3 regions of the Kocuria sp. BT304 genome follow, and region 1 is predicted to be linked to each of the others. Evidence: riboswitches for the same ligand, from Rfam matches in the RefSeq annotation. Region 1 holds a riboswitch; each other region holds the start of a gene.
What was found. A riboswitch is a leader RNA that binds a small molecule or an ion and turns the genes downstream of it on or off. The one in region 1 is predicted to bind S-adenosylmethionine.
Positions count from the first base shown of each region.

Region 2: linked by a shared signal. The riboswitch ahead of DNL27_RS01800 (cobalamin-independent methionine synthase II family protein) and the one ahead of DNL27_RS08675 (MetQ/NlpA family ABC transporter substrate-binding protein) in region 1 are both predicted to bind S-adenosylmethionine.
Region 3: linked by a shared signal. The riboswitch ahead of DNL27_RS11275 (methylenetetrahydrofolate reductase) and the one ahead of DNL27_RS08675 (MetQ/NlpA family ABC transporter substrate-binding protein) in region 1 are both predicted to bind S-adenosylmethionine.

Region 1 covers NZ_CP030039.1:1,953,517-1,963,732, reverse strand. Annotated here, with positions in the region: gene DNL27_RS08690 (cation acetate symporter) at 1-684, shown strand, start outside; gene DNL27_RS08685 (GlsB/YeaQ/YmgE family stress response membrane protein) at 802-1,098, shown strand; gene dxr (1-deoxy-D-xylulose-5-phosphate reductoisomerase) at 1,244-2,518, shown strand; SAM riboswitch class IV at 2,748-2,862, shown strand; gene DNL27_RS08675 (MetQ/NlpA family ABC transporter substrate-binding protein) at 2,955-3,839, shown strand; gene DNL27_RS08670 (methionine ABC transporter ATP-binding protein) at 3,836-4,888, shown strand; gene DNL27_RS08665 (methionine ABC transporter permease) at 4,888-5,544, shown strand; gene ispG (flavodoxin-dependent (E)-4-hydroxy-3-methylbut-2-enyl-diphosphate synthase) at 5,724-6,890, shown strand; gene DNL27_RS08655 (DUF4081 domain-containing GNAT family N-acetyltransferase) at 6,887-7,741, shown strand; gene DNL27_RS08650 (proline--tRNA ligase) at 7,842-9,662, shown strand; gene DNL27_RS08645 (TSUP family transporter) at 9,684-10,216, shown strand, end outside.
Region 2 covers NZ_CP030039.1:393,717-403,932, forward strand. Annotated here, with positions in the region: gene DNL27_RS01775 (hypothetical protein) at 1-57, opposite strand, end outside; gene DNL27_RS01780 (3-hydroxyacyl-CoA dehydrogenase family protein) at 491-1,357, opposite strand; gene DNL27_RS01785 (enoyl-CoA hydratase/isomerase family protein) at 1,354-2,286, opposite strand; gene DNL27_RS01790 (thiolase family protein) at 2,294-3,517, opposite strand; gene DNL27_RS01795 (MFS transporter) at 3,699-5,123, opposite strand; gene DNL27_RS01800 (cobalamin-independent methionine synthase II family protein) at 5,382-6,593, opposite strand; SAM riboswitch class I at 6,608-6,694, opposite strand; gene DNL27_RS01805 (3-hydroxybutyrate dehydrogenase) at 6,822-7,574, shown strand; gene DNL27_RS01810 (CoA transferase subunit A) at 7,681-8,412, shown strand; gene DNL27_RS01815 (CoA transferase subunit B) at 8,409-9,086, shown strand; gene DNL27_RS01820 (acetyl-CoA C-acetyltransferase) at 9,083-10,216, shown strand, end outside.
Region 3 covers NZ_CP030039.1:2,560,972-2,571,187, forward strand. Annotated here, with positions in the region: gene crtI (phytoene desaturase family protein) at 1-1,825, opposite strand, end outside; gene DNL27_RS11245 (squalene/phytoene synthase family protein) at 1,822-2,721, opposite strand; gene DNL27_RS11250 (polyprenyl synthetase family protein) at 2,733-3,881, opposite strand; gene DNL27_RS11255 (MarR family winged helix-turn-helix transcriptional regulator) at 3,878-4,507, opposite strand; gene DNL27_RS11260 (fructosamine kinase family protein) at 4,664-5,533, opposite strand; gene DNL27_RS11265 (hypothetical protein) at 5,579-6,604, opposite strand; gene DNL27_RS11270 (hypothetical protein) at 6,843-7,172, shown strand; SAM riboswitch class IV at 7,252-7,368, shown strand; gene DNL27_RS11275 (methylenetetrahydrofolate reductase) at 7,413-8,408, shown strand; gene metE (5-methyltetrahydropteroyltriglutamate--homocysteine S-methyltransferase) at 8,571-10,216, shown strand, end outside.

The DNA.
Region 1 (10,216 bases):
GCCGCGCTGATCGGCGCGGAGCGCATCAAGGGCGCCCCCGGCGGGGTGAACTCGGCGGCGCCGCTGCTTGCGTACGAGCTGGGCGGTTCCGTGCTCATGGGGCTGATCGCGGCCGTGGCGTTCGCCACCATCCTGGCCGTGGTTGCCGGGCTGGCCATCACGGCGTCGGCGTCCTTCGCGCACGACATCTACACGTCCGTGATCAAGAAGGGGAACTCGGACCCCCGCCAGGAGCTGCGCGTGGCCAAGACCACCGTGGTGGTCATCGGTGTGATCTCGATCGCCGGCGGCATCGGGGCTCAGGGCCAGAACGTGGCGTTCCTGGTGGCGCTGGCCTTCGCGGTGGCGGCCTCTGCCAACCTGCCCACCATCCTGTACTCCCTGTACTGGAAGGGCTTCACCACCCGCGGGGCGGTGCTGTCCATGTACGGCGGGCTGATCCTGTCCGTGGTGCTGATCGTCTTCTCGCCGGTGATGTCCGGATCGGAGACCTCCATGATCCCCGGTGCGGACTTCGCCATCTACCCGCTGTCCAACCCGGGCATCATCTCGATCCCGGCGTCCTTCCTGCTGGGCTTCCTGGGCTCGGTCACGGAACGCCGCCGCGAGGACCCGGTCAAGCAGTCCGAGATGGAGGTGCGCTCGCTCACAGGTGTGGGTGCAGAGACGGCGGTCTCGCACTGATCCGGCGGCCCGTGTCCCCACTGTGGCGCGACATCATGCGGTGGGAACTCATTAGTCCTCCAAACTGGTAGTACACTGTACGACGGTTCGCTGACCAGAGCGACTGCGGGTCACCGCATGCTTGAGCAACGAAAACTTGAGGTGGAGAACATGGGCATTTTTAGCTGGATCATCCTCGGCCTGATCGCTGGCGCTCTCGCCAAGCTGATCCTGCCGGGCAAGCAGGGTGGTGGGATCATCGTCACCATCATCCTGGGCATCGTGGGCGCGTTCCTCGGTGGCTGGCTGGGCTCCTTCATCCCGGGCCTGCACGCCGGTATCGACAAGATCAGCATCGGCACCATCATCACGTCCGTGATCGGCGCGATCATCGTGCTGCTGATCTACGGCTTGGTGGTCAACCGCCGCCGCTGAACCCAGCGGTCCTGAGGACCACTGCACAAGGGCGTCACCTACGGGTGGCGCCCTTGTCGCATGTCCGAGCGGGTGCCGCCCGTCAAGGGGAGGCCTCGGGCCAGGTTCGGGAGGGCTCCGGGGCGCGCCGCGCCATACTGGAACCATGACTTCCCCACGGACCATGACCCCCGATCTCGACCGCGCCACGAGTGCCGCGCCCCGGCGGCTGGTGATCCTGGGCTCCACGGGGTCCATCGGCACGCAGGCGCTCGACGTCGTGGAACGGGCCGCGGACCTCGCACGGCCGGAGTCGGACGCCCAGCACCCGCCGTTCGAGGTCCTCGCGCTGGCGGCGGGCGCGGGCAACCTGGAGCTGCTCGCGCGGCAGGCCGTGCGCTTCCGCGTGGCCGCGGTGGGCACGAGCGGCACCGCGGACGACGCCGCGCGGCTGGGTGAGCTGCTCGCGGACGCCGCGCGGGCGGCGTCGTCACCGGTGCCCGAGGTGCTGCACGGCGAGCGCGCCGCCACGGAGCTCGCCGCGTGGGACGGCGCCGACCTGGTGCTCAACGGCATCACCGGCAGCATCGGGCTCGCGCCCACCCTGGCCGCGCTGGGGGCGGGGCACCGGGTGGCGCTGGCCAACAAGGAGTCGCTGATCGCGGGCGGTCCGCTCGTCACGGCGGCCGCTGCGGGCACGGGCCTCACGAACGCTCTGATCCCCGTGGACTCCGAGCACTCCGCGATCGCGCAGGCGCTGCGCTCGGGCACGGCGGCGGAGGTGGAGCGCCTCGTGCTCACGGCCTCGGGAGGCCCGTTCCGGGGGATGAGCCGCGCGCAGCTTGCGCACGTGACGCCGGAGCAGGCGCTGCGCCACCCCACGTGGGACATGGGTGCCATGGTCACCACCAACTCCGCCACCATGGTCAACAAGGCGCTCGAGGTGCTCGAGGCGTCCCTGCTGTTCGACGTGCCCCTCGACCGGATCGACGTGACCGTGCACCCGCAGTCGGTGGTGCACTCGATGGTCCAGTTCGTGGACGGCTCCACCCTGGCCCAGGCCTCGCCCCCGGACATGCGGCTGCCCATCGCCCTGGGCCTCGCGTGGCCGCACCGCGTCCCGGGGGCCGCCGCGGCGTGCGACTGGACCCGTGCCGCCGAGTGGACGTTCGAGCCGCTCGACGCCGAAGCGTTCCCCGCGGTCGAGCTCATGAAGCACGCGGGGGCCCTCGGAGGCACGTGGCCCGCGGTCTTCAACGCCGCGAACGAGCAGGCGGTCCACGCGTTCCACCGCGGCGCGCTCGGCTTCCTCCAGATCGTGGAGCTCGTGGCGAGCGTGGTGGACGAGCACACCGGTGTGCGCGAGCCCTTCCTCGAGGACGTGTTGGAGGCCGAGCGGTGGGCCCGCGCCCGGGCCGACGAGCGGATCGCCCGGGGATAGTGCCGACTGGGCCCTGCCCGAGGCCACGAGGCCGGGCCGGGCCGAGGTGGCGGCACCGGACGATGGGAGCGCGGTGCGGGGCGGCGCGACGGTCGGGGCGGCGTCGTCCGGGCTGCCGGTGGGAGACCGCGGCTCCACCACCCGCGGTGAGCCCAGGGGAGTGGTGCGATGGGGCCGGGACGGTGCCCGCGTCGGGGAGGGGGCCCACGGCGTGCTAGGCTCGTGGGCGGATGACGAGTTCCGGCGCGTAGCTCTGGCTGGCCGGACGGCAACCCTCTCCCGTAGCGGGGTGCCCCAGATGACCATCCGGCCGCGGTTCGAACCGATCACGGCAAGTGCGGTTTCTCTTCAAATGGCACGTGTCTGATCCTTGCCCTCATCCAGGTGGGACCGCTCGCTCCGCGCGACCGGACCCCGACCCTGGAAAGGCACGATCGTGCGAAGCAAACGACTGCTCCCCGTAGTACTGGCCACCACCCTGGGCCTGACCCTCACCGCGTGCGGCGGCGGCTCCGAAAACACCGACCCTACCGCCGACGGCAAGATCACCATCGGCATCGTGGGTGCCACGCCCGTCCAGGACGCGTTCAAAGAGGTGGCCGCGAAGAACGACGTGTCCGTTGAGTTCGTGGACTTCAGCGACTACAGCCAGCCGAACCCCGCCCTGAAGAGCGGGGACATCGACATGAACTGGTTCCAGCACATCGCCTACCTCGCGGACTACAACAACAGCTCCGGTGACACCATCACGCCCGTGGGCTCCACGTCCATCTTCCCGCTGGGGCTGTACTCCAAGACCGCGAAGTCCGTGTCCGAGCTCAAGCAGGGGGACGAGATCGCCGTCCCCAACGACTCGATCAACCTCTCGCGCTCCCTGAACCTGCTCCAGCAGCAGGGCCTGGTCTCCTTCACCAAGGACACGATCGCACCCACCGAGCAGGACATCGACAAGGAGAAGTCCAAGGTCACGGTCCGCCCGGTCTCCGCCGAGCAGACTGTGCTGTCCATGGACTCCGTGGCCGGCTCCGTGGTGAACAACGACTTCCTGGACCGCGCGAACCTCGACCCGAAGAACGCCCTCGCCCAGGACGACCCCACGGCGGACAGCGCCAAGGTCTACGACAACCTCTTCGCCGCGACCGAGGCGAACGCGGACAACGAGACGCTGAAGAAGGTCGCGGGCTTCTACTACGACGACAAGGTCCAGGAGGCCGAGAAGAAGGAGACCAAGGGCACCGCGGTTCCCACCCGGGTGGACCAGCAGGAGCTCAAGGACCTGCTGGCCCGCTACTCCACCGACCTCAAGGAGCAGAGCAAGTGAGCCCAGCCTCCACGGCGGACGCACTGGTCAGATTCAAGGACGTCAGCAAGGTCTTCACCACCGGGTCCCGGCGGCGAGCCCGCACGGTGACCGCGGTGGACTCCGTGAACCTGGAGATCCGCCGCGGTGAGGTCTTCGCGGTGATCGGGTACTCCGGGGCCGGCAAGTCCACCCTTGTGCGGCTCATCAACGGCCTGGAACCGGTGACCTCCGGGTCCCTGGAAGTGGCGGGGCAGCGCGTGAACGGCCGCTCCGAGACCCAGCTGGCACCCGTCCGGCGGGACATCGGCATGATCTTCCAGCAGTTCAACCTGTTCACCTCGCGCACCGTGGCGGGCAACATCGAGTACCCGCTCAGGCGCGCTGGGTGGAAGGCGGAGGACCGGCAGGCCCGCGTGGCCGAGCTGCTCGAGTTCGTGGGCCTCACCGAGCGCGCGGGCAACTACCCCGAGCAGCTCTCGGGCGGGCAGAAGCAGCGCGTGGGCATTGCGCGCGCGCTCGCCACCAGCCCCGAGCTGCTGCTCGCGGACGAGTCCACGTCCGCCCTGGACCCCGAGACCACGCAGGAGGTGCTCGGGCTGCTGCGCCGCGTCAACCGCGAGCTCGGGATCACCATCGTGCTGATCACCCACGAGATGGACGTGGTGCGTGCCGTCGCGGACCGCGTGGCCGTGATGGACGGCGGGCGCGTCGTCGAGACCGGGACCACCGCGGAGGTTTTCGCGCACCCGCAGGCGGAGACCACCCGCAGGTTCGTGTCCTCCGTGATGCGCACCGTGCCCCGGGAGGACGAGCTCGCGAAGCTCCGCTCCGAGCACCCGGGCCGCCTCGTGCTCGTGGACGTCGCGGACCGCAACAGGATCGGGACGGCGCTGTCCGAGGCCGCGCGCGACGGCGTGAGCTTCGAGATCGCCTTCGGCGGGATCTCCATCCTGCAGTCACACACGTTCGGAACGCTCACGCTGTCCCTCGACGGACCCGAGGACGCCGTGTCCCGGGCCGTCGAGGCGCTGCGGGCGGTCACCACGGTCCAGGAGGTGTCCGAGTAATGAACTGGTCGACTCTCGGCCCGCAGTTGCTGCAGGCAACCGGGCAGACGCTGTACATGGTCACCGTGACCCTCGTCCTCGCCGGACTCATCGGCCTGGCCGTGGGCGTGGGGCTCTACGTGACCCGCCGGGGCAACATCCTGCAGAACGGCGTGGTGTTCACCGTGCTGAACCTGCTGGTGAACTTCGTGCGCCCCATCCCGTTCATCATCCTGCTGGCCGCCCTCGGCAAGGTCACGGAGGAGGTCGTCGGGTCCCGCCTGGGGCCCAACGCGGCGATCTTCGCCATGACCATCGGCGCCACCTTCGCGGTGGCACGGATCGTCGAGCAGAACCTCATGACGGTGGATCCGGGGGTGGTCGAGGCCGCCCGCTCCATGGGGGTGTCACGCTGGCGGATCATCACCACGGTGATCCTCCCCGAGGCCCTCGGCCCCCTGGTGCTGGGCTACACGTTCCTGGTGATCGGCATCACGGACATGTCGGCCATGGCTGGCGCGATCGGTGCCGGCGGACTGGGCGACTTCGCGCTGCGCCTGGGCTACCAGCGGTTCAACGACGAGGTCACGTGGGCCGCGGTGATCGTGATCATCGTGCTGGTCCAGCTCGTGCAGTTCTTCGGCAACTGGCTCGCGCGCCGGATCATGCGCCGCTGAGCGCCCGCGCCGAGCACCCCCGCCGCCCCCGGGCACGCACCCGCGTGCCGGGGGCGGCGTCGTGCTCCCGGCGTCCCGCCGGCGTCAGCGGCGTCGGAGGAGTGGGGCACAATGGGGGGAGCAACGTTCGCGGGGCGCGCGTCTCGGGCCCCGCAGGTCGATTCCCCTGGAGGAAACACGTGACCTCGGTCAACCTCGGCATGCCCGCAGCACCCCAGCCCGTCCTGTCCCCGCGGCGCAAGACCCGCCAGATCCGGGTGGGCTCGGTGGGAGTGGGATCCGACTCACCCATCAGCGTGCAGTCGATGACCACCACCCCCACCACCGACATCAACGCCACGCTGCAGCAGATCGCGGAGCTCAACGCCGCGGGCTGCGACATCGTGCGCGTGGCGTGCCCGTCCCAGGACGACGCCGACGCCCTGCCGATCATCGCCAAGAAGTCCCCGATCCCGGTGATCGCGGACATCCACTTCCAGCCCAAGTACGTCTACGCCGCGATCGACGCCGGGTGCGCCGGCGTGCGCGTGAACCCGGGCAACATCCGCAAGTTCGACGACCAGATCGAGGGCATCTCCCGCGCCGCGGAGGCGGCCGGGGTGTCCATCCGGATCGGCGTGAACGCGGGTTCCCTGGACAAGCGGCTGCTCGAGAAGTACGGCAAGGCCACCCCGGAGGCCCTCATGGAGTCCGCCGTGTGGGAGGCCTCCCTGTTCGAGCAGCACGACTTCCACGACTTCAAGATCTCGGTCAAGCACAACGACCCCGTCACCATGGTCCGGGCCTACCAGCTGCTCGCCGAGCGCGGGGACTGGCCCCTGCACCTGGGGGTCACCGAGGCCGGCCCCGCGCTGCAGGGCACAGTCAAGTCCGCCACGGCCTTCGGGATCCTGCTGTCCCAGGGGATCGGGGACACCATCCGCGTGTCCCTCTCCGCCCCTCCGGTGGAGGAGGTCAAGGTGGGCAACCAGATCCTGCAGTCCCTCGGACTGCGCCCGCGCAAGCTCGAGATCGTCTCGTGCCCGTCCTGCGGGCGCGCCCAGGTGGACGTGTACAAGCTCGCGGAGGAGGTCAACGAGGGGCTCGCGCACCTCACCGTGCCGCTGCGCGTGGCCGTGATGGGCTGCGTGGTCAACGGTCCGGGGGAGGCCCGCGAGGCGGACCTCGGCGTGGCCTCGGGCAACGGCAAGGGTCAGATCTTCGTGCGGGGAGAGGTCATCAAGACCGTCCCCGAGGACCAGATCGTGGAGACCCTGCTCGCCCAGGCCAACGAGATGGCCGAGAGCATGGAGCTGGACGAGAACGGTCAGCCCGTGGAGGGCGCTCCGGTCGTGACCGCCGGGTGATCCTGCGCCGCACCGCGCGGGCGCTCGCACCCGCCGCCGTGGATCCCGCGGCACTGGACCGGCTCCTGGCGCGGGACCCCGTGTCCTCGGTGTTCGTGGCGTCGCACGTGCAGCGGGTCCGAGCCTCGGGAGGGCGCCCGCCCGTCTACGGGGTCGCGGATGCTGCCGGAGCCCTGGTGGGGGCGTGCTGGGCGGGCACCAACGTGGTGCCCGTGGCCCTGGACGCGCGCGGCACGGACCTCGTGGCGGACGCCCTGGCCCGCGGGGGTCCGCGCTTCGCCTCCTTCTTCGGACCAGCGGAACCTGTGCTCGGGCTATGGCAGCGGCTGCGGGACACGTGGCCCGCCCCGTTCGACGTGCGCCCCGTCCAGCCGCTGCTGGTCATGGACCGGGACCCGGACCCCGCACTGCTCACCGGCCCGGCCGGCACCGTCCGGTGGGGCACGGAGGCGGACGCGGATCGGGTGGTCCCGGCGGCCGCCGCGATGTTCACCGAGGAAGTGGGATACTCGCCGCTGACGAGCGGCGGTCACGGCTACCGCCAGCGGATCCGGTCGCTGCTGCGCGAGCAGCGCACCGCGGTGCTCACGGACCACCGGGGTGAGGTGGTCTTCAAGGCGGACATCGGCTCCCTGCACGCGGGCGTGTGCCAGATCCAGGGCGTGTGGGTGGCCCCGGAGCACCGCGGCCGCGGACTGGCCGTGCCGTGCATGGCCGCAGCCGTGGCGCTCGCGAGGACGCAGGCGCCCGTGGTGAGCCTCTACGTGAACTCCTACAACGCCCCGGCCCTGGCCACGTACCGCCACGTGGGCTTCGAGCGCCACGGCGATTTCGCCACGGTGCTCCTGTGACACCGCCGGGCGCGGCGGCCGCCGGGGCAGCACAGCGATAGACTCGCGGCAGACATCAGCAGCTTCGATCGGCCCGGTCACGGGCGGTTAGGACCTATTCGTGCCGCTTCGCCTCAGTTCCCTGTTCCTGCGCACCCTGCGCGAAGATCCGGTGGACGCCGACGTCGACAGCCACAAGCTGCTCGTGCGCGCCGGCTACATCCGCCGCGCGGCCCCCGGCATCTACACGTGGCTGCCCCTGGGGCTCGCCGTGCTGCGCCGGGTCGAGGGCATCGTGCGCGAGGAGATGGACGCGATCGGCGCCCAGGAGGTCCACTTCCCGGCGCTGCTGCCGCGCGAGCCGTACGAGGCGAGCAACCGCTGGACCGAGTACGGGGAGAACCTCTTCCGGCTGCAGGACCGCAAGGGTGCGGACTACCTGCTGGCTCCCACGCACGAGGAGATGTTCACCCTGCTGGTCAAGGACATGTACTCGTCCTACAAGGACCTGCCCGTGATGCTCTACCAGATCCAGACCAAGTACCGGGACGAGGCCCGTCCGCGGGCGGGGCTGCTGCGCGGGCGCGAGTTCATCATGAAGGACTCCTACTCCTTCGACGTGGACGACGCCGGGCTCGACGACGCCTACGCCAAGCACCGGGCCGCGTACGTCCGCATCTTCGAGCGTCTCGGGCTCCCGGTGGTGGCGGTCTCCGCCACGTCCGGTGCCATGGGCGGCTCGCGCTCCGAGGAGTTCATGCACCCCTCCGTGGTGGGCGAGGACACCTTCGTGCGTTCGGCGGGCGGCTACGCCGCGAACGTGGAGGCCGTCACCACGGTGGTGCCGGAACCGGTGGACTACACCGACGCCCCCGCGGCCCAGGTGCACCGCACCCCGGACAGCCCCACCATCGACACCCTGGTGTCCCGCTCCAACGAGCTGCACCCCCGCGAGGGGCAGCCGTGGACCGCGGCGGACACCCTGAAGAACGTGCTGCTCTCGGTCTCCCTGCCCGAGGGCGGCACGCAGCTCGTGGCCGTGGGCGTTCCCGGTGACCGCGAGATCGACCTCAAGCGCGTGGAGGCCGGGATCGGCGAGGCCCTCGGGATCGGCGGCGAGCTCGAGGTCGAGGCCGCCTCGGAGGAGCAGCTGCGCGCGGTCCCCGAACTCGTCAAGGGCTACATCGGCCCGGGTCTGAGCCGGGAGGACGCCCTGCTCGGCACCGAGTCCCGCACCGGGATCCCGTACTTCGTGGACCCGCGCGTGGTGCCGGGCACCCGCTGGATCACCGGCGCGAACGTGGCCGAGGCGCACGTCTACGACCTCGTGGCCGAGCGGGACTTCACGTGGGACGCCACCCTGGAGGCCTGCACGGTGCGCGAGGGGGATCCGGCCCCGGACGGCTCCGGCCCGCTCGAGATCGCCCGCGGCATGGAGATGGGCCACGTGTTCCAGCTCGGCCGCAAGTACGCCGAGGCCCTCGGGCTCAAGGTGCTCGACAGCAACGGCAAGCTCGCCACGGTCACCATGGGCTCCTACGGGATCGGCGTCACGCGCGCGCTGGCCGCCGTCGCGGAGTTCTACCACGACGAGCACGGACTGCTGTGGCCCCGGAACCTGAGCCCCGCGGACGTCCACGTGGTGGCCACGGGCAAGGGTCCCGAGGTGCTGGAGGCCGCCGAGGAGATCGTGGCGCACCTCGAGGCCGCGGGTGTCTCCGTGCTCTTCGACGACCGCCCCAAGGTCTCCCCGGGCGTGAAGTTCCGCGACGCCGAGCTGCTCGGGGTCCCCACGGTGCTCGTGGTCGGGCGGGGACTCGCGGACGGTGTGCTGGAGCTCAAGGACCGCCGCAGCGGCACGAGCCGCGACATCGCCAGGGACCAGGTGGTGGCGGAGATCACCGCGGAGCTGCAGGGCCAGGAGGGCCCCGCGGCCGAGTAGCACCCGCGGCGCACCCGGACGATGGATTCCTCGTTCCTCGCGGGCTCGGGCCTCGACACCGCTGCCCCCGGCCTGCTCGCGCTGCTGGCCCTCACCGGGCTCGCGGCGGGGTTCATCGACGCCGTGGTGGGTGGCGGCGGGCTGCTGCAGCTCCCCGCGACCCTCATGGTCCCCGGGCTCACCCCCGTGCAGGCGCTGGCCACCAACAAGATGGGCTCGGTGTTCGGCACGGCCACCTCGGCGCTCACGTTCTACCGTCGCGTGCGACCGGACCTGCGCACCGCCCTGCCCATGGCGGCGGTGGCGTTCGCGGCCGCGGGGGCGGGTGCCGCGGTGGCCGCGGCCCTGCCCGCCTCGGTGTTCAAACCGGTGATCGTGGTGGCGCTGGTGGCCGTGCTCGCCTTCACGGTCCTCCGCCCGTCCATGGGGCGTCTGACCCGGCTGCGCCACTCCGGCGCCCGGCACCACGGCCGGGCCGCGGCACTGGGAGCCCTCATCGGCTTCTACGACGGCGTGATGGGCCCGGGCACGGGCTCGTTCCTGATCATCGGGCT
Region 2 (10,216 bases), 1.2 Mb from region 1:
CGTCAGTGTCAGGGTCTTGGTGGACTTCATCTCGATCACCTCTCGAACGGGAGTCATCTGACATGTCGAGCACGCACCACCATTCCGACTCGTGTTTGCGATAGCAACCCCCTGTGATCGGATCGTGACCTCGACCGGCAGACGGGAGGGGCGAGCGGGGGAGCGCCTGGCGGCGAGAGCGGCGCCACGAGAACGAGCGGCCCACGCAGTGCTGCGCGGACCGCTCGTCTTCGCCCCCTCCGGGTCCCAACCCCGGTTCTCTCCCCTTCTCCCCGCGCCGGGTCCCAACCCCGGCGCCGGCCCATTTCTCCCCTCCGGGTGGGGGCCCGGATCCTCCAGGTGGGACATGACCCACCCTGCGGGATCCGATTTGCGTGTGCAACCGTTCGTGATCGAATCGTGACCGGAAGAAGCCCGCCACCCGGGGTCCCCGGGTGGCGGGCTGCAACGCACAACATGCCTCTGACCTGGTCAGACGCTGGTCACGGGGTCAGGAGTAGTCGTAGAAACCCTTGCCGGACTTCTTGCCCAGCTCACCGCGCTCCACCATCTCCCGCATGAGCTGCGGAGGAGCGAAACGGGGTCCGAGCTCCTTCTCCAGGTACTCCGCGATGCCCAGGCGGACGTCCAGGCCCACGATGTCCGTGAGCGCGAGCGGACCCACCGGGTGCTTGTAGCCGAGCACCATGGCGTTGTCGATGTCCTCGGGGGAGGCCACGCCCTCCTCGACCATGCGAATGGCCTCCAGGCCCAGTGCCACTCCCAGGCGGGAGGACGCGAAACCGGGGGCGTCCTTGACGGTCACGGGGGTCTTGCCGAGACCTGCGACCCACTGCGCGGTGAGATCCTGCATGTCCTGACCGGTGCGCTCGCCCACCACGATCTCCACGAGCTTGGAGGCCGGGACCGGGTTGAAGAAGTGCATGCCGCAGAAGCGCTCGGGGCGCTGCAGCTCGGCGGCGAGCCCATCGATCGACAGGGACGATGTGTTGGAGGCGAGCCACGCGTCCTCACGCAGGTTGGCCTCCACGTTCTGCAGGGAGGAGACCTTGAGGTCCCAGATCTCGGGAACGGCCTCGACCACCAGCTCGCACTGGGCGAAGTCCGCGTAGTCCACGCTGACCGCGAAGTTCTCGGTCCACACGTCCAGGTTGCCGTCGATCTTCCCGCGCTCCAGGGACTTGGCGAGGTCGGACTCCACCCGCTCCTTCGCCGCCTCCGCGGCGGGGGCGTCCACCTCCACCACGGTCACGCGGGATCCCGCGATCAGGAACGCGTGGGCGATGCCCGCACCCATGCGGCCACCACCGAGCACACCCACGGTGGCGGGCACGGCAGCTGTGGTCTTCTCGGTCATTTCGTGGGCTCCTTCTTGCGGTCCAGGAACGCTTGCATGCGGTCGAACTTGGCCTGCGACTCGAACAGGACGGCCTGCGCGAGCTCGTCCACGTGGGGGTGTGCCTCGCGCGGCATGGCGAAGACCCGCTTGGAGATCCGCACGGCCAGGGGGTCCTGCGCGGCGATCCGGTCCGCGAGGGCGTCCGCGGCGGCCAGCAGCTCGTCCGGCTCGTGGATCTCGGTGATCAGGCGCGCCTGCAGGGCCTCGTCCGCGGAGAGGATCCGCCCGGCCATCAGGATGTCCTTGGCCAGGGCCTCCCCGGCGAGCTCCTTGAGCCGCCACAGGGCTCCCGCCGCGGCGATGATGCCGAGCCCGGTCTCCGGCTGGCCCACCTTCAGACGCGGCGTGCCGATCCGGAAGTCCGCGGCCCACGCGAGCTCCGCGCCGCCGCCCAGGGCGTACCCGTCCAGGGCCGCGACCACGGGCATGGGCAGCTTGGCGATCCGGTCAAAGATCTGCGAGTTCACCCCGCGCAGGGCGTCCTCACGACGCCGCTCGCGCAGCTGGGCGATGTCCGCACCGGAGGCGAAGATCCCTTTCCCGTTCACGCGGGTGCCGCTGAGCACCATGATCTTCGGCTCACGCTCCAGGTGCGCGCACACCGTGTGCAGCTCGTCCACCATGACCTGGTCGATCGCGTTGCGCACGTCCGGGCGGTCCAGGGCCACGTGCAGGCGGTCCGGGCGCTGGCTCACGCGCAGCGCCTCGAAGTCCGCGGCCCACGCGGGGGTTCCGGCCGGGGTCCGGCCCTCCGGGGTGGCTGCCGAGGGGGAGCCGCCGGTGGCGGTGCCCGCCGCGCTCCCGTTCGCGGAGGACGACGCCGCGGCGGTGCCGTCCGCGCGGTGCTCGCGTGCGGCGTCGTCGTGCGTGGGGTTCGTGTCCGTCACGGCCGGATCACACCCGCTCGATCAGCAGGGCGGCGCCCTGACCCACGCCGATGCACATGGTGGCCAGGCCCTTGGCGGTGCGCTCGCGCTCCATGCGGCCCATCAGCGTGATCGCGATGCGCGAGCCGGAGGAGCCCAGCGGGTGGCCGAGGGCGATGGCGCCGCCGTCCCGGTTGACGATCTCGGGATCCAGGCCGAGGCGGCGGATGGAGCCGAGGGACTGCGTGGCGAAGGCCTCGTTGATCTCCACGGAGCCGAGGTCCCCCACGGACCAGCCGGCGCGCTCGAGCACCTTCTCGGACGCGGGCACCGGGCCCAGGCCCATGATCTCGGGGGCGAGACCGGCGGAGGCGCCGTCCACCACGCGGGCCCGGGCGGTGAGACCGTACTTGGTCACGGCGCGCTCGCTGGCCACGATCACGGCCGAGGCGCCGTCGTTGAGGGAGGACGAGTTGCCGGCGGTGACCACGGAACCGCCCTTGACCACCGGGCGCAGCTTGGCGAGCACCTCGATGGTGGAGCCCTCGCGGGGGCCCTCGTCCGTGTCCACCACGGTGACCGCACCCTTGCGGCCCCTGACCTCCACGGGGACGATCTCGTCCGTGAAGTGCCCCGCCGCGATGGCCGCGAGCGCCTTCTCGTGGGACTGCGCGGCGAACTCGTCCGCGTCCTCGCGGGAGATGCCGTCCACGCGGGCGACCTCCTCCGCGGTCTCCGGCATGGAGTAGGTCATCTTGCCGTCCCGGGAGAGCGGGCCGTCCAGGAACGCGGGGTTGGGGAAGCGCCAGCCGATCGAGGTGTCGTAGACCTCGCCGGGCTTGGCGAACGCGGTGGCGGGCTTCTCCATGACCCACGGAGCGCGGGACATGGACTCCACGCCGCCGGCCACCACGATGTCCGCGGCACCCGACTTGACCATCTGCGAGGCGATCGTGATCGCGGACATGCCCGAGGCGCACAGCCGGTTGACCGTGATCCCGGGAACGGTGTCCGGGTAGCCGTTGAGCAGCCACGCCATGCGGGCCACGTTGCGGTTCTCCTCACCCGCGCCGTTGGCGTTGCCCAGGATCACCTCGTCCACGAGGGAGGGGTCGATCCCGGAGTCCTCCACCACGGAGCGGATGCACAGGGCGGCGAGATCGTCCGGACGCACGGAGGACAGCGCCCCGCCGTAACGGCCCACAGGGGTGCGGGCTCCCCCGACGAGGAAGGCTTGCGGCATCTCGGACATGGTGTCTCCTTGGCGTGGTTCCTGGATTTGTACTCTGCAATTTTTGCCGATCGTGTGAGCTGCGTCAATGGACGACGCTGCCGTCGGCACGCGCACGGCCCGGCATCCGAGGGGATGCCGGGCCCGTGCCCCGACCGGTCGGCCCCCGAGTCCCGCCGACCGGTCGGTGCGGGAGGGCGGGTCAGTGGCGGGTGGTGCCGGCCACCGCGCCGCCCTCGGGCTCTCCGGCCACCGGCGGGACGACCTCGTCCGGGTGGGACTTGACGTACTCCTCATGCACCTCGGCCACGTGGAGGTCCTTGCCCTGGTCCGAGCTGCGCACGAAGCACACGGCGATGAAGGAGACCAGGGACAGGGCGGCGATGTACAGGCCGATGGTCCAGGCCTGCCCGGTGCGCCCCAGCAGCAGCTCGGCGATCATGGGGGCGAAGGCGCCGCCGATGATGGAGCCGAGGGCGTAGCCGATGGAGACGCCCGAGTAGCGCACGCGGGCCGGGAACATCTCCGCGTACATGGCGGACTGGGGGCCGTAGGAGGGGCCCAGTCCGATGGTGAGGATGAAGATGGCCAGGGCGAACAGCGGCAGGGAGGCCGTGTTGAGCAGCCACCACATGGGGATGGCCCACACAATGATGATGCCGTAGCCGATCATGAACGTGCGCCTGCGTCCCACCTTGTCCGACATCCAGCCGCCCAGCATGGTGAAGATGAGCCAGCCGATGCCGCCCACCAGGGAGGCGACCAGGGTCTCCGGCCGGGACATGTGCAGGACCTTCGTGCCGTAGGAGGCGAAGAACGCGATCACCAGGTAGCCCGCGGCGTTGTTGCCGGCGAAGATCAGCGCGGCGAGCAGGACCTCGCGGGGGTTCTTGCGGAAGAGCTGGCCGAGGGGCGCGGAGGACTCCTTGGCGCGCTGCTGCATCTCCAGGAACACCGGGGACTCGTCCACCGAGCGGCGGATGAGCCAGCCCACGAAGATCAGCACGATGGAGAACAGGAACGGCACGCGCCAGCCCCAGGACTCGAACTGCTGGGGCGTCAGCCCCGTGCTCAGGCCGAACATGAACAGGGTGGCCATGAGCATGCCGATCGGCACGCCGATCTGCGGGTACGCGCCGAAGAGTCCGCGCTTGTTCACGGGGGCGTGCTCCACGGACATCAGGGCCGCGCCGCCCCACTCACCGCCGGCGGAGAAGCCCTGCAGGATGCGCAGCAGCACCAGCAGGATCGGAGCGGCAATGCCGATCTTCTCGTAGGTGGGCAGCAGGCCGATCAACGTGGTGGCCGCGCCCATGCCGAACAGGGTCATCACAAGCGTGACCTTGCGGCCGAAGCGGTCGCCGATGTGCCCCGCCACGATCGCACCCAGTGGGCGGAACAGGAAGCTGATGCCCAGGGAGGCCCACGAGACAACCTGCGCGAGCTGCGCGTTCTCCGCCCCGAGCGGGTTGAAGAAGTGCGCGGCCAGGATGAACGCGGCGGCCTGGGCATAGATGAAGAAGTCGTACCACTCGATGGTGGTGCCCACGAGGGTGCCCGCAAGGACCTTGCGCTCTTCTCGTGACATGGTGTGGCCCTGCGCGGGCGCTGCGGTGGTGGATGCCATGTGGGGTCTCCAGGATCGTCGGACCGGAGTCCGTGGGGTGCCAGTGGCGGGGCCGGCGCATTTACCGACCGATTGGTCTTGACGTGAGTGTAGGGGTGCATGTGAAGCGCGTCACCCGCGTCGTGTATCAAATCGTATATGTTACGCGGGTCACGGGGAAGCCCCTCGATGCCGCGGGCCCGGCCCCCGCGGTGGGTGCCGGGCCCGCGGAGTGCGCGTGCGGCGTCGTCGTGCCCGGGGTGGAGCCGGGGGCGGGGCTCAGAAGAGGCGCTGCGAGGCGATCCGCGCACCCTCCACGAGGGACTCGAGCTTGGCCAGCGCGATCTGCGGGTGCAGCCGCCCGCCCAGACCGCAGTCCGTGGAGGCGATCACGTTCTCCTTGCCCACCACGGACGCGTACTGCTCGATCCGGTCCGCCACGAGCTCGGGGTGCTCCACCACGTTGGTCGAGTGGGAGACGAAACCGGGGTAGACCACCTTGCCCTCGGGCAGCTGGTGGTCCGTCCACACCTTCCACTCGTGGCCGTGGCGCGGGCTGGACGCCTCGAAGCTGTAGCCCTGCGCGCGGATGGTGAGCATGAGGTCCACGAGGTACTTGAACTCGAGGTCGGTGGTGTGCGGGCCGTGCCACGAACCCCAGCACAGGTGGAAGCGGATCTGCTCCTCGGGCAGGTCGCGCAGCGCGTAGTTCAGGGCGTCCACGCGCAGCTGGGTGAAGGCCAGGTAGTCCTCCACTGTGGGCTCGGGGTTGATCTGGTCCCAGGACTCGGCGATCGAGGGGTCGTCGATCTGCACGATCAACCCGGCGTCCGTGATGGCCTTGTACTCCTCGCGCATCGCGTCCGCGCACGCGTAGACCAGTTCCTCGTCGCTCGCGTAGTACTCGTTCTTCACGCGCGCGCACGAGCCGGGGGACAGCGCTGCCACGAACCCCTGCGTGGCCCCGGTCTCGGCCATGGCCTCCTTGATCCGGCGGATGTCACCGGCCACGGCTTCCTGACCCGTGTAGGTCAGCGGGCCCGTGATCTTCGGCTGGGACACGCTTGCGCGGTGGGCCAGGACCCCGGCCGTGGGATCCTCGTAGGCCTCCCGGAACTTGGAGCGGTCGCGGCGGTCCGGGAAGCTCGTGAGCACGATGTTGCCCGGCGACGAGCGCAGCGTCTCCGCCGTCTGCCAGCGGTCCTCGTCCGTGGGGGTCAGCCCGCCCAGGCGGTGGAACGAGTAGTTCCACCAGGCCCCGTAATCCACGGCGCCGGACGTGGTGTGGCCGTACTCGCCGTCATTGACGATGTCCAGGCCGATCTCCCACTGCTTGCGCACGACGTCGATCACCCCGGTGTCCAGCGCCTCACCCAACTGCGCCAGGTCGATCTCCCCGGCCTGGAAGCGGTTGTTGGCCTCGAGCAACTGCGGCGTGCGGGGGAGGGACCCCACGTGGGTGGTCTGGATGCGATCGGTGTTCAAGGGCATGGCTGTGCTGATCCTTTCCATCGGTTCTGGCATTAGCACCGGGTGTGATCCGGTTGCTGCGGCGTGATCGAGCCAGATCTCTGAGCCGCTCTGGATGGGCACCCCTCACCGGGTGTCCGCCCATCCAACCTCACGCACGGGTGGCCGGGCGAATCACGGGCCTGCGTACCCTGGAGTGACCCGGGCCACCGTCCGGGAACCAGGCCGCCGTCCCCGAGGAGTCCGCGCATGACCGAACAGTCCCTGCAGGAGAAGAAGGCACTCGTCACCGGAGGTGCCAGCGGCATCGGTGCGGCGGCCGTCCGGGCGCTCGCCGCGCGCGGTGCGCACGTGGTGGTCGCGGACATCGACCACGACGCCGCCGCGCGTCTCGCGGACGAGGTGGGCGGTGAAGCCTGGGCTGTGGACCTCACGGACACCGCCGCGCTGGCGCGGCTGCGCCTGGACGTGGACGTGCTGGTCAACAACGCGGGCATCCAGAAGGTCTCGCCCGTCCAGGACGTCGATCCTGCGGACCTGCACCGGATCCTCACGCTCATGCTGGAGTCCCCGTTCCTGCTGATCCGCGCGGCCCTGCCGCACATGTACGAGCAGGGCTGGGGCCGGATCGTCAACGTGTCCTCGGTGCACGGGCTGCGGGCCTCGCCGTACAAGGCCGCGTACGTGGCCGCCAAGCACGGCCTGGAGGGGCTGTCCAAGGCGGTGGCCCTGGAGGGCGCGCCGCACGGCGTCACGAGCAACTGCGTGAACCCCAGCTACGTGCGCACCCCGCTGGTGGACAAGCAGATCAAGGACCAGGCGGCCACGCACGGCATCCCGGAGGAGCAGGTGGTCGAGAAGATCATGCTCACCGAGTCGGCCATCAAGCGCCTCGTGGAGCCCGAGGAGGTTGCGGAGCTGATCGCGTTCCTCGCGGGCCCGTCCGCCGGGATGGTCACGGGCTCCTCCTACGCGATGGACGGCGGCTGGACCGCCTCCTGAGACGACGCCGCCCGCGCGCCTGCCGTGCCACGCTTTCGGCAGCCGGGACGCGGACCGTCTACGCTGAGATGCGGATCACATGTGCAGGCAACGCGAAAGGGTGGGCATGTCCAAGGTCAGAGAGGACGTCGCCGGGCTGCTGGCGGAGACCCTGCGGGACGGGATGACGCTCGCGGTGGGCGGTTTCGGACTCTCCGGGATCCCGCGGGACCTCATCGAGGCGGTGCGGGACAGCGGGGTCACGGACCTCACGGTGGTCTCCAACAACATGGGCGTGGACGGCAAGGGCCTGGGCGTGCTGCTCGAGAACCGTCAGGTCTCCCGGGTGCTGGCCTCGTACGTGGGGGAGAACAGGGAGTTCGCGCGCCAGTTCCTGGAGGGTGAGCTCGAGGTGGAGTTCAACCCCCAGGGCACGCTCGCGGAACGGCTGCGCGCCGGCGGTGCGGGGATCCCCGCGTTCTACACGGCCACCGGTGTGGGCACACCCGTGGCGGAGGGCAAGCCCACCGCGGAGTTCGACGGCCGCACGTACGTGCAGGAGCGCGGGATCGTGGCGGACGTGGCCCTGGTGCACGCGTGGCGCGGGGACACCGACGGCAACCTGGTGTACCGGCGCACGTCCCGGAACTTCAACCCGGTGTGCGCGGCGTCCGGGAAGGTCACCTTCGCGGAGGTCGAGGAGATCGTGGCCCCCGGTGAGCTGGACCCGGACCACATCGTGACCCCGGGGGTGTATGTGCAGCACGTGGTGCAGTACTCGGGGGCGCCCAAGGAGATCGAGCAGCGCACCACCCGGCCGCGGCCGGGCGCGGGCGGCGTCGAAGGAGGAGCGGCATGAGCTGGACACGCGACGAGATGGCGGCCATCGCGGCGTCGGAACTGGCCGACGGCGACTACGTGAACCTGGGGATCGGCATCCCCACGCTCGTGGCCAACAACCTGCCGCCGGGCGTGAGCGTGGTGCTGCAGTCCGAGAACGGCGTGCTGGGCATGGGTCCGTTCCCGTACGAGGGGGACGAGGATCCGGACCTCATCAACGCCGGCAAGCAGACCATCACCCTGCAGCCGGGGGCAGCGATCTTCGACTCCGCCACGTCCTTCGGGATGATCCGCGGCGGGCACGTGAAGATGGCCATCCTGGGCGCCATGCAGGTCTCCGAGACCGGGGACCTGGCCAACTGGATGATCCCGGGCAAGATGGTCAAGGGCATGGGCGGCGCCATGGACCTCGTGGCCGGAACCCCTCGCGTGCTGGTGCTCACCGAGCACGTGGCCAAGGACGGCTCCGCGAAGCTCAAGCACGAGTGCGACCTCCCGCTCACCGGTGTGGGCGTGGTGGACCGCATCATCACGGACCTGTGCGTGTTCGACGTGGAGGAGGCCGGACTGGTGCTGCGCACCCTGGCCCCCGGCGTGACCGAGGCAGAGGTGGCCGAGAAGACCGAAGCGAACTACCGGGTGGATCTCGTGGACGTGACCCCCGATTCCGTACCCGTTCAGGAGGAACAGTGACAGAGAACGCCAACGACATCGTGATCGTCAGCGGGGCGCGTACCCCGCAGGGCAAGCTGCTGGGGGCCCTCGCGTCCCAGAGCGCCGTGGACCTGGGCGCGCACGCCATCAAGCACGCCCTCCAGCGCGCGGGTGTGGCACCGGAGGACGTGGACTACGTCTACATGGGCAACGTGGTGCAGGCCGGCGGCGGGCAGAACCCCGCCAAGCAGGCCGCCGTGGCCGCGGGGCTCCCCATGACCGTGCCCGCCATGAGCCTGAACAAGGTGTGCCTGTCCGGGCTGGTGGCCGTGACCGAGGCGGCCCGGATGATCCGCGCGGGCGAGGCGGACGTCGTCGTGGCCGGGGGCATGGAGTCCATGACCAACGCCCCGCACCTGGCGCTGGGCGCTCGCAAGGGGAAGTCCTACGGGGACATGACCCTCGCCGACTCCCTGTCGCACGACGGTCTGGTGGACGTGGAGCTGCAGATCCCCATGGGCGAGCTGACCGAGACCGGCAACACGGACCGCTCCATCTCCCGCGAGGAGCAGGACGAGGTGGCCGCCCGCAGCCACCAGCTCGCGGGCAGGGCGCAGCAGAACGGTGTGTTCGCGGACGAGATCGCGCCGATCGAGATCCCGCAGCGCAAGGGCGATCCGGTGACGGTGTCCGAGGACCAGGGCGTGCGCCCGGACTCCACGGCCGAGGGGCTCGGTAAGCTCCGGGCCGCCTTCACCAAGGACGGCACCATCACCGCGGGCAACTCCTCCCCGATCTCCGACGGCGCGGCTGCCATGGTGCTGACCACGCGCGGCTACGCGCAGGAGCACGGCCTGGACTGGCTCGCCGTGGTGGGGAAGCCCGGGCAGGTGGCCGGGCCGGACACGTCCCTGCACTCCCAGCCCTCGCGCGCGATCGAGCACGCGCTGTCCCGTGCCGGGTGGACCGCGGACGAGCTGGACCTCATCGAGATCAACGAGGCGTTTGCCGCGGTCTCCGTGCAGTCCGTCCGGGACCTCGGCGTGGACATGGACAAGGTCAACATCCACGGCGGTGCGATCGCCCTGGGCCACCCCATCGGGGCCTCCGGCGCCCGCCTGGCGCTGCACACGGCCATGGAGCTCGCGCGCCGCGGCTCCGGCAAGGCC
Region 3 (10,216 bases), 610 kb from region 1:
CGGAGGAGATCAGGCACATGGGCACACCGATCCCCGGTCGCACCGAGGACCCCGCGTAGTAGAGGCCCTCGATCCCCGGGTCCGTGACGCCGGGGCGGAACAGCGCGGACTGCCGCAGCGTGTGGCCCGGGCCCAGCATGGAGCCGCGCCACGCGTTGAACTGCGCCTCGAAGTCCCCGGGACCGTAGGTGCGGCGCACCACGATCCGCTCCGCGAGGTCCGGGATCTCCGCCCAGCGCGCCAGCTGCGCGATGGCGGCGTCCGCCACCCGCTCCACCTGCGGGGAGCCCGGCTCGTCCGTGTCCGGGGTGCGCACCCCGCCCCGGCCCCACTCCGGCACGGCGGGCGAGGGCACCAGGATGAACAGGTTCTCGTCCCCCTCCGGGGCGGTGCCCGGGTCGGTGGCCGATGTCATGGACACGTAGATCGAGGTCTGCTCCGCGAGCGGGGTGCCGTCCGCGATGCGCCCGAAGTTGTCGTCCCAATCCGCGGTGAACAGCAGGTTGTGGTGCACGAGCTGCGGCAGCTTCCCCCGCACGCCCAGGCACACGAGCACCCCGGACGGGCCCGGGTCACGGTGTGTCCAGCGGGACTCCGGTGCGCGGAAGTCGTCCGGCAGCAGCCGGGTCTGCAGGTGGTGCAGGTCCGCGGCGCCGATCACCACGTCCGCGGTAACCGTGCGCTCCTCGCCGTCCCCCGGCTGCCCGGCGGGTGCATCTGTTCCGGCGCCCCGCGCCTCGGCGGATGCGTCGGTTCGGGTGCCCCGCCCCTCAGCAACAACGCCCGGTCCCTCGACGACGCCGCCCGGCCCGTCCGCGTCCCTCACGGCACCTCGTGCGCCGGGGGCGCCCGCCGCGCCGTCCTGCCCGGCCCGTACCCCCTCCTCCGGGGCGGCCGCGCGCCAGGTCACGCCCGTGACGGAGCCGGCCGAGCGGCGTCGTGCGCGGGCGGCCCCCACGCGGGAGCGCAACGAGGCTGGGGCGGGGGCGACCTCGATGCCGGTGACCTCCGCGCCCGTGACGATCTCCACGCCGGCCGCGCGCACGAGCCGCTCCATGGCGTCCACGAGCGCCGCGAACCCGCCCACGGGGTACTGCACCCCGTCCGTGAGGTCAAGGTGGCTCATCAGGTGGTACATCGCGGGCGCGGTGTCCGGGGATGCGCCCAGGAAGACCGCGGGGTAGCCCAGGATCTGGCGCTGCCGGGGATCCCGGAACCGTGCGGCCACGTAGCGCTGCATGGACGTGCTCAGCAGCCCGCCCAACCGCGGAAGGTTGCGCAGCACTTCGGCGCGCGCCAGATCCGTGGGGCGGGAGAAGTTCGTGTAGAGGAAGTGCTTCTTGGCCAGGTCGTAGACCTCGGCGCCGGAACCCAGGTATGCGCGCAGCGCCTCTGAGGACCCGGGATCCAGCCGCTCGAAGAGCTCCTCCGCGTGCCCGGCGCGCACGTCCGTGGGCGGCTCGTCCAGGTGCTGCTCGAAGAACGTGCGGTAGCCGGGGTCCAGGCGGCGCAGGTCCAGCTGCTCGTCCGCGCTCGAGCCCATGAGGGTGAACCACCGGTCGATGACCTCGGGCATGAGGTACCAGCTGGGTCCGGTGTCGAACGTGAACCCCTCGGCGGACCACCGCCCGGAGCGCCCGCCGAGCGTGTCCCGCTGCTCCAGCAGGGTGACCCGGTGTCCGTCCCGCGCGAGCAGCCCGGCCGTGGCGAGGCCCGCGAAGCCCCCACCGACCACCACCGTGCGCGGGGCGCCCCCGTCCGGGCTGCCCCGGTGCGCGTTCTCCGGGCGGGTCGGGTGCCGGGTCGTCCGGTTGCCGTCCGTCATGCCGTGACCTCCGTGTCCGCGATGGCGCGCGCCGCGATCTGCAGCTTCACCGCGGTGGGCACGCTGACCCGCCGGGTGCTCAGCTCGCGCGCGGGCACGCGTTCGATGCGCCGGGCCAGTTCGGTGAACAGCCCGTGGGCCATGGACACCGCCCGGCGGGCGCGGCGGTCCAGGGCGAGGATGCCGGGCACGGCGGCGTCGAGGTCCGCGTCGAGGTCCGCGAGCAGGGCGGCCTTCCGGTCCTCGGTGAGGTGGGCGGGATCGGCTCCCGGGAGGTAGGTGCGCCCCAGCTGGTCGTGGTCCGCGCCGAGGTCCCGCAGGAAGTTGACCTTCTGGAACGCGGCTCCCAGGCGGCGGGCCGTGGAGCGCAGCATCTCCCGCTGCTCGGGGGTCTGCGCGCGGGTTCCGGGCATGTCCGTGAACACCTCCAGGCACATCAGACCCACCACCTCCGCGGAGCCGTAGATGTAGTCCTCCAGCGAGGCGTCGTCGTGCTCCGCAACCTCCAGGTCCGCCCGCATGGACGCGAAGAACGGCTCCGTGAGCTCCCGCCCGAACCCGTGGCGGCGGGCGACGTCCGCGAAGCCGTGCACCACCAGGTCCGTGGAGAACCCGGTCTCGAGCGCCCGGTCCACGGCGGCCTCGTACCCGTCCAGCGCCCGGCGCACCGCGCGGTCGTCCAGTCCGGCGGCGCGGGCGGTGCCGTCCACGATCTCGTCCGCAACCCGCACGAGCGCGTAGATCCCGGCGATGTCCCGGCGCACCGGCCCGGGCAGGGTGCGGCACGCGAGCGAGAAGGACGTGGAGTACTCGCCGATCACCACCCCGGAGGACGCCAGCGCCGTCCCGGTGTACAGGCGCAGCGGGGTGTGTGCGCGCTCGGCCGGAAGCTTCATGGGGGTCCTCACTACGAGTCTCGGTTCAGGACGTGGTGGCACAGCGCGTCGAGCTGCTCGCGCTGCGGGCCGGGCAGGGGCAGTCCGTCGAGCAGCTCGCGGGCCCGGTCCACGAGGTCCGTGGCCAGGTCCACAGCGGCCTCCCGCGCACCGGCCGCCGCGAGCGCCTCCCGGGCGCGCTCCACCGTGGTGGCACCCGCCGCGAGGTCCTCGAGCACGCGGCGGGCGTGCGGGGCCTGCATCCCGTGGGCGGTCAGCACCGTGGCCTTGCCCGACCGGAGGTCCGCGTCCACGGACTTGCCCGTGAGCGCCGGGTCCCCGAAGGTGCCCAGGACGTCGTCGACCACCTGGTAGCCCACACCCAGCAGTGCGCCCGCGTGCGCGAGCTGCTCCGACTCCTCCGCGGACGCCCCCGCGAGCAGGGACCCCGCCCGCAGCGGCGCCTCGAAGGAGTACGTGGCCGTCTTGAGCCGCTCCATGTCCAGGATGTCCTGCACACCGGGGTGCTCCGCGCCGAAGCGGTGCAGGGACAGCAACAGGTCGTCCAGCTCGCCGGCCGCCGAGGCGGTGACCGCCTCGAACACCACGTCGGCCACCGCGCGCGAGGTGGCGGGGTCCCCGGTGCACGTGCTCGCGAGGCGCAGCGCGCCCGCGAGCAGCAGGTCCCCGGCGAGGATCGCGGCGGACTCTCCCGCGTGCTCGGCCTCGTGGGCCGGCGCGCCCGCGGCGGCGGCGTCCCGGCGGAAGAGCTCGCCCACGGTCGGGCGGCCGCGCCGGCGCCAGTCACGGTCCACGACGTCGTCGTGGACGAGCAGCGCGGCATGGAGCATCTCGAACGACGCCGCCAGCCGCACGCACTGCGCGTCCGGCACCGAGGGCACGGCCCCACCGGCCGGTGCGGTGAAGGAGCGCCACGCAATCAGCGTCAGGCGGGGCCGGATGAGCTTGCCTCCCGCCAGCTGCTGGGCCGTGCGCTCCCACAGCACCGGGAAGCCCGGGCTCCGGGGAACACGGTGCGTCGGGGCGGCGAAGAACTCCTCCAGCTCCCGCGTGACCGCGGCGCGGAAGGCGCTCCACTCGGCGTCCTCGCGGGGCAGCGTGGAGCGGCTCCCGCCCTGCTCCTCGGCGCACGCGGAGGCGTTCGGCACGGCCCGGCTCATGAGGGCTCCCCGGGGGAGGCATCGGCGCGACCGGGACCCGTGGCGGGCGCACCGGCGCCTCTGCCCGGATCGGTGCCGCGCCCGGCCTCGGCGGATCCGTGGGCGTCGGAAGTGTCGGAGGCGTCCAGGGCGGGGCGCTCGCACAGGTCCGTGAGGTGGGTTTCCATGCGCGCGGCCGTGCCCGTGAGGAATTGCAGGACGGCCTGCCTGCCCCGCTCGTCCAGGGCCGCGAGCTCGGCCTCCACCATCTCGACCATGGGCATCACGTGCCGGGTGACCTCCGCCCTGGAGTGGTCCACGGCGCGCACGGTCATCCGGCGGCCGTCCGCGCGGTGGGGTTCACGCACCACGTGGCCCGCGCGGACCAGCCGGTCCACCATGGCGGTGGCAGAGGCCGTGGTGATGTGCAGGGCCCGCGCCAGGTCCGTGGGTCCCATGGGGTGGCGCATGAGCAGGGCCATGGCGGAGTAGTCGGTGTCCTTGAGACCCATGATCCGCCGCAGCTGGTACCCGATCTCGTGGTTCAGCGTGACCACCCGCCGCAGGGCGCGCGAGTGCGGTCCGGCAACCACGTGGGAGGAGGGCGCCCCGGACTCCGCGGCGCGCTCGTGCTCGGTGCCGTCCACTGCCCACCTCGCCTCACGCGTCCTGAGTTCTCCGGAAATCGACTCCCGAGTGCCCGCCTGCCGGGTACTTAGATCGTCTAGTTAGCATCATGCTGTACGTGCGCGTGGCGTGTCCAACCTCACGGGCCGTGTCGGGCGCGGGAGCGCTCGCACCGTTCAGGCGAGCTGGCGCAGCGCCCGCATGACCGACCCGCCGTACCCGCCGCCGAAACGCAGGGCGTGGACGAGCAGCGGCGGCAGCTGGTACCACGGCACCCGCTGCTGCCAGCCGTCGGCAAGGGGGTGGGCGTCGTCGTAGGCGGCAAAGCAGTCCCGTCCGAAACCGCCGAAGAGCTGCATCATGGCGAGGTCGTACTCGCGGTGGCCGTAGAACGAGGACGGGTCGATGAGCCAGTTGGCCCCCGCGGAGTCCACCACCCGGTTGCCCGCCCAGAGGTCCCCGTGCAGCAGGCTCGGGGGCTCGGGCGGCCCGGCGAGCTCGGCGGCGCGCGGTGCGAGCTCCGCGAGCACCCCGGTGGCGGCCGGGTCCAGGTTGCCCGCGTCCACCGCCGCGCGCAGCAGGGGCTCGATGCGCCGCTCCAGCAGGAAGTCCGCCCAGTCGTCGGTGGGGGTGAGGTCCGCCGTCATGGACCCGATGCGCTCGGGCAGCTGCGGGGAAAGCCACCCCACGTGCGGGGCCCGGGCACGGTGGATGCCCGCCAGGCCCACCCCCAGGCTCCGTTCGGTGGCGCGGGTGCGCTCTCCTTGGACCTCGTCGATCCACTCCAGCACGAGGGCGTCCTCGCTGACGTGCCGCACCGCGGGGATCCGCACCTCGTCCGGGGCCACGGCGCGCAGGGCCTCGAGCGCGGCGGCCTCGACCGGCAGCACGCCCTCGGGGGCGTAGCTCATGGTCTTGGCGAACAGGGGCCCGTCCGGGGTGTCCAAGCGGAACGCGTTGGCGCTGTCCCCTCCGCTCAGGGGATGCGCGGCGCTCACGCGCAGCTCGGTCACGAGATCCGGGGGAAGCTCATCCAGGTGTGCCATGGCTCATGTGTAGCACCGCCCTCCGACGGGCTGGGGCGCGCGGGCTCAGCGCACGTTCGCATCGAACAGGTGCCGCCCGGAGGTCTGCGCATTGCACTGCACGTCCGGTGCCCCGGAGCTCTTCTCCCCCGCGCTGGACCAGAAGCAGTGGTACCGGTCCGTCTCCTTGCCGCGGGCACCGGCGGGGCGCCCGGCGCTCTCCACCTCCTGGAGGATCGCGGTCGCCTCGGCGCAGTCCACACCCTCGAGCCCGCTGTACTCGTAGGACCCACCCCGGCACGCGCCGGTGCCCCCGGTGGGGGCCGCCGTCGCGGCGGGTGTGGCGCCCACGGGCCGCATGGTGAAGGAGGACAGCACGGGGAGGATCTCCTCGCGGAACCGGGGACTCTTCGAGAACGCGTCCGCCTCCGCCGCCATGTCCACCGAGGTGTTGATCCCGCCCTGCTGGGTGCCCTGGAAGGACACCATCGTGCCGTCCCCGCGGGAGATGTGACCGAACAGCCGGTCCGCCCCGGTGTTCGACGTGATGCCGTAGGCCACCAGCATGTTGGCCCCCGCGGACTGCCCGGGGTAGGGCCCCACGGCGATGCGCACGGGGTCACCGTGGGAGTCCAGCGCGCCGGGCAGGGTGCCGTGGGACGTGGTGCTCGTGGGTGTCACGGGGCTCGCGATCTGCCCGTCCGGCCGGATGGCCAGCATGAGCACGGTGGCGCCCTCGGCGTCCTTGAGGAGCCACGCCCTGGTCTCGGGCGTCGAGGCGTCCGGTGCGCCCACCGTCCATCCCTGCGGGTAGCGGAACCCGATGCTCCCGTCCGGCGTGGTGAAGCTCTGGGTCAGCTCGGCGGCCTGCGCCGCCTCCGGCGAGGGGCTGGGCCGCACACTCGTGGCGGACGGCGACGCCGCGGCGTCGCCCGAGCGACCCGGCGTCGCCCCGCTCGTGACCCCGGCCCCCGACGGCGCGGCGGACGAGGCCCCAGAAGAACCGTCCCCTCCCGACGGCGCCCCGCACGCCCCCAGGGCGAGCACGAGGGTGGCCACGGACAGGCAGCGCAGGGCGCGGGAGGTCGTCATGGTGACGAGTCTCACAGCTGGATCGCCTCCGGCCAAGTGCATTCGAAGACATGAAAACGTGTTGCGCGCCCAACCCCGCCCCCAGAACGGCCCACACCGGCCCCACGTGCGACGACACCCCGGGTTGCTAGGATGAGCGCACTGCCGGCCCGCGCATTCTCGTTCTCGTTCATGTCCTCCGGAGTCACCGCGAGTCGTCGCGGCACACCGTCCGCACCGTCTGCACCGCAAGGGATCCATGACACCGCTGCTGCGTCACCACCGACTGGAGAACGGCCTCTACCAGCTTTCCGCCGTGCTCGGCGTGTTCACCGCGTGCGTCTACACCGCGTCCTTCCTGTTCACGGACTGGTCCGTGCACGCGCCCTATGCCCCGTTCTTCCTGGCCGTCACCACCGGTTCGTTCACGCTGTGCGCGGTGACCGTGTCCCTCGTGCGGCTCTTCCACGAGGACCAGTGCCCGGGCCCGGAGGACTCCTCCGACCTGTTGGACACCGAGCGGATCGTACTCGGCTTCACGCGGGACCCGCACCACACCGGCAGCACCCGCGGCGCCCTCCCGCGCTGATCCCCCGCCCCGACCCACGACGCCGCACGGCCTCCTTTTGACACTCTCCCCGCCCGTGCTACTGTCGCAGCCAACAAAGGATCATGAGTCCCGGTGCAAAGCTCTGGCTAACCGGGCGGCAACCCTCCTGCTGTAGTGGGGTGCCCCAGATGACGATCCGGCCGTCACGCAACCGCGTGGCTGGCAAGTACGGCGCACGGAAATCGACCTCCGGCGTCCTACCGCCGGAGGTTTTCTCATATGTCCGCACCCCTGACCGCCGTCCACCAGGACCTCACCGCGGCGGGCGCCGCGCCCTCGGGCACGTCCTGGCTGGTGCGCCGGCCCCGCCGTTCCACGCTCGTCTCGTTCGAGGTGTTCCCCCCGCGCCCCACCACGGACCCGGACACCGTGTGGCGCAGCATCGACGCCATGGCCCAGGCCGGACCGGACTTCTTCTCGGTCACGCACGGACACTCGGGCGGGCGCGGTGTCTCCCGCGAGGCCCTGCGGCACCTGCGCCGGACCACCCGCACGCCCGTGATGGCGCACTTCACGTGCGGCGGCACGGACCGCGCCGGACTGGAACGCTCCGTGGAGCATCTGCTGGACGACGGCGTGCGGGACCTCCTCGCACTGCGCGGGGACCCGCCCCTGGGTGCGGGTGAGTGGGTGACCCCTCCCGGGGGGATCGGCCGGGCCTCGGAGCTGGTGCGGCTCATCCGCGACGTCGAGCGGCGTCGTTTCGGGGACGGCTTCCGCCCCGGCACCCGGCCGCTGTCCGTGTCGGTGGCGTGCTACCCCTCCCCCGCGCGCGGCCGCGACTTCGAGGCGGACCTGGCTTCCCTGTGGGAGAAGCAGGAGGCCGGCGCTGACTACGCGATCACGCAGGTGCTGTACGAGCCCGAGGACTACGCCGCGTTCCTCGAGCGGGCGCGCTCCGAGGGGATCCACATTCCCGTGGTGGCCGGCCTGATGCCGCTGACCAACCCGAAACGGTTGCAGCGGATGACGGAGATCACCGGTGTGCCCGTGCCCGAGCGGCTCACCCGGTTCCTCACCGCGGGTTCCCCGGACGAGCTGCGGCACCGGGGCACCGCCGCCACGTTGACCCTGATCGACGACCTCCTGGACCTCGGCTGCGCCGGCTTCCACCTGTACACCTTCAACCGCCCGGACGCGGCGCTGACCATCCTGGAGCACCTGCGCGTGCGGGACGCCGCCCGCGAGTACCGGGGCCGCAGCCCCGCGGCCTGACCCGGGCAGCGTCGGGCGCCCCGCCTACATCGGAGACGCCCCGGCAGGCCCGGTGCCCGGCACGGCATCGTCACCAACCCACCCGTCCCGCCGCGGACCCACCCGCGGTGCGGCTGCCCCACACCCTTTTCCACCCCGGACCGACCCTCGCAAGGAGAGATCATGACCGTCACGAACCCCGCCACCCTGCCCGCCGCCACGATCCTGGGCTATCCGCGCATCGGCCCGGACCGCGAGCTCAAGCGTGCGCTCGAAGCCCACTGGAAGGATCCCGCCCGGCACCCCGCGAGCACCGTGGTGGACACGCTCGGCGCCCTGCGCGAACGCACCACCCTGCGGCTGCGGGAGCTCGGGCTCGGCGCCGAGCACGCCATCCCGTCCGAGGGCTTCGCCGTGGACCACGTGCTGGACACGGCCCTGGCCCTCGGCGCGGTCCCGGCCCGTTTCACTGCGGACGGCTACTCCCCCGCCGCCCCGGACACCCCCGAGGGCATCGGCCTGCTCACCGCGCTGTCCCGGGGCACGGACCGGCTGGAGCCGCTGGAGATGACCAAGTGGTTCGACACCAACTACCACTACTACGTCCCGGAGATCGGCCCGGACACCCCCCTCAGCGCGCACCCGGAGAGCCTCGTGGCCCGCTACCTGGACACCCTCCGGCGCACCGGGGTGCGGACCCGCCCCGTGCTCGTGGGTCCGGTGACCCTGCTGATGCTCTCCCGCCCGGAGACCACCGACGACGCCCCCGTGGATCCGCTGGGCCGCCTGGAGGACGTGGTGGGTCTCTACGTGCGGATCCTCTCGGAGCTCGCCGCGGCCGGTGTGCAGTGGGTGCAGCTGGACGAGCCCGCTCTCGCCGCGGACGGCTGGGCGGTGGAGCGCACCGAGATCGTGGCCGCCGTGGAGTCCGCCTACCGCCGGCTCACGTTCCCGGCGGACCGCCCCGCCGCACTCGTGACCGTGGGCTACGGGGATGCCGGTGGGGACGCCCTGCTGGCCCTGGCCCGTACGGATGCGGAGGCCCTGGCCGTGGACCTGGACCGCGGGGACGTCCCCGGTGCCGAGGCGCTGCGGGCGTGGGGCGAGCGCCCGGTCGTGGCCGGCGTCGTGGGCGGTCGCACCGTGTGGCGCACGGACCTGGCGGGCGCCACGGACACCCTGGACCGGTTGCGCGCCGCGGCCCGCGGCCCCGTGGCGGTGGGCACGGCCACGCCGCTGCTGCACGTCCCGCACGACGTCACCCAGGAGACCGGGCTGGACCCGGACGTGCGCAGCTGGGTGGCGTTCGCTGACCAGAAGGTCACCGAGGTGGTCGAGCTCGCGCGCGGCGTCGAGCACGGCTGGGAGGCGATCACGCAGACCCTGGAGACGGACGCCCGGATCCGCGCGGCCCGCGCCGCCCACCCGGCCACGCACCGGCCCGAGGTCCGCGAGCGCACCGCCGCGGTGCGCGGCGAGGACCGCGTGCGGGCTTCCGCCGTCGAGCGCCGGGCGGCGCAGCACGAGCGGCTGCGGCTGCCGCTGCTGCCCACCACCACCATCGGCTCGTTCCCGCAGACCACCGAGATCCGTGCGACCCGCGCTGCCCACCGCGCCGGGCGCCTGGACGACGCCGCCTACACGGAGGCGATCCGGCGGGAGATCGCCCGCACGGTGCGCGCGCAGGAGGAGCTGGGCCTGGACGTGCTGGTGCACGGCGAGCCGGAGCGCAACGACATGGTGCAGTACTTCGCGGAGGCCCTGGACGGCTTCGCGACCACGCGTCACGGCTGGGTGCAGTCCTACGGCTCGCGGTGCACGCGCCCGTC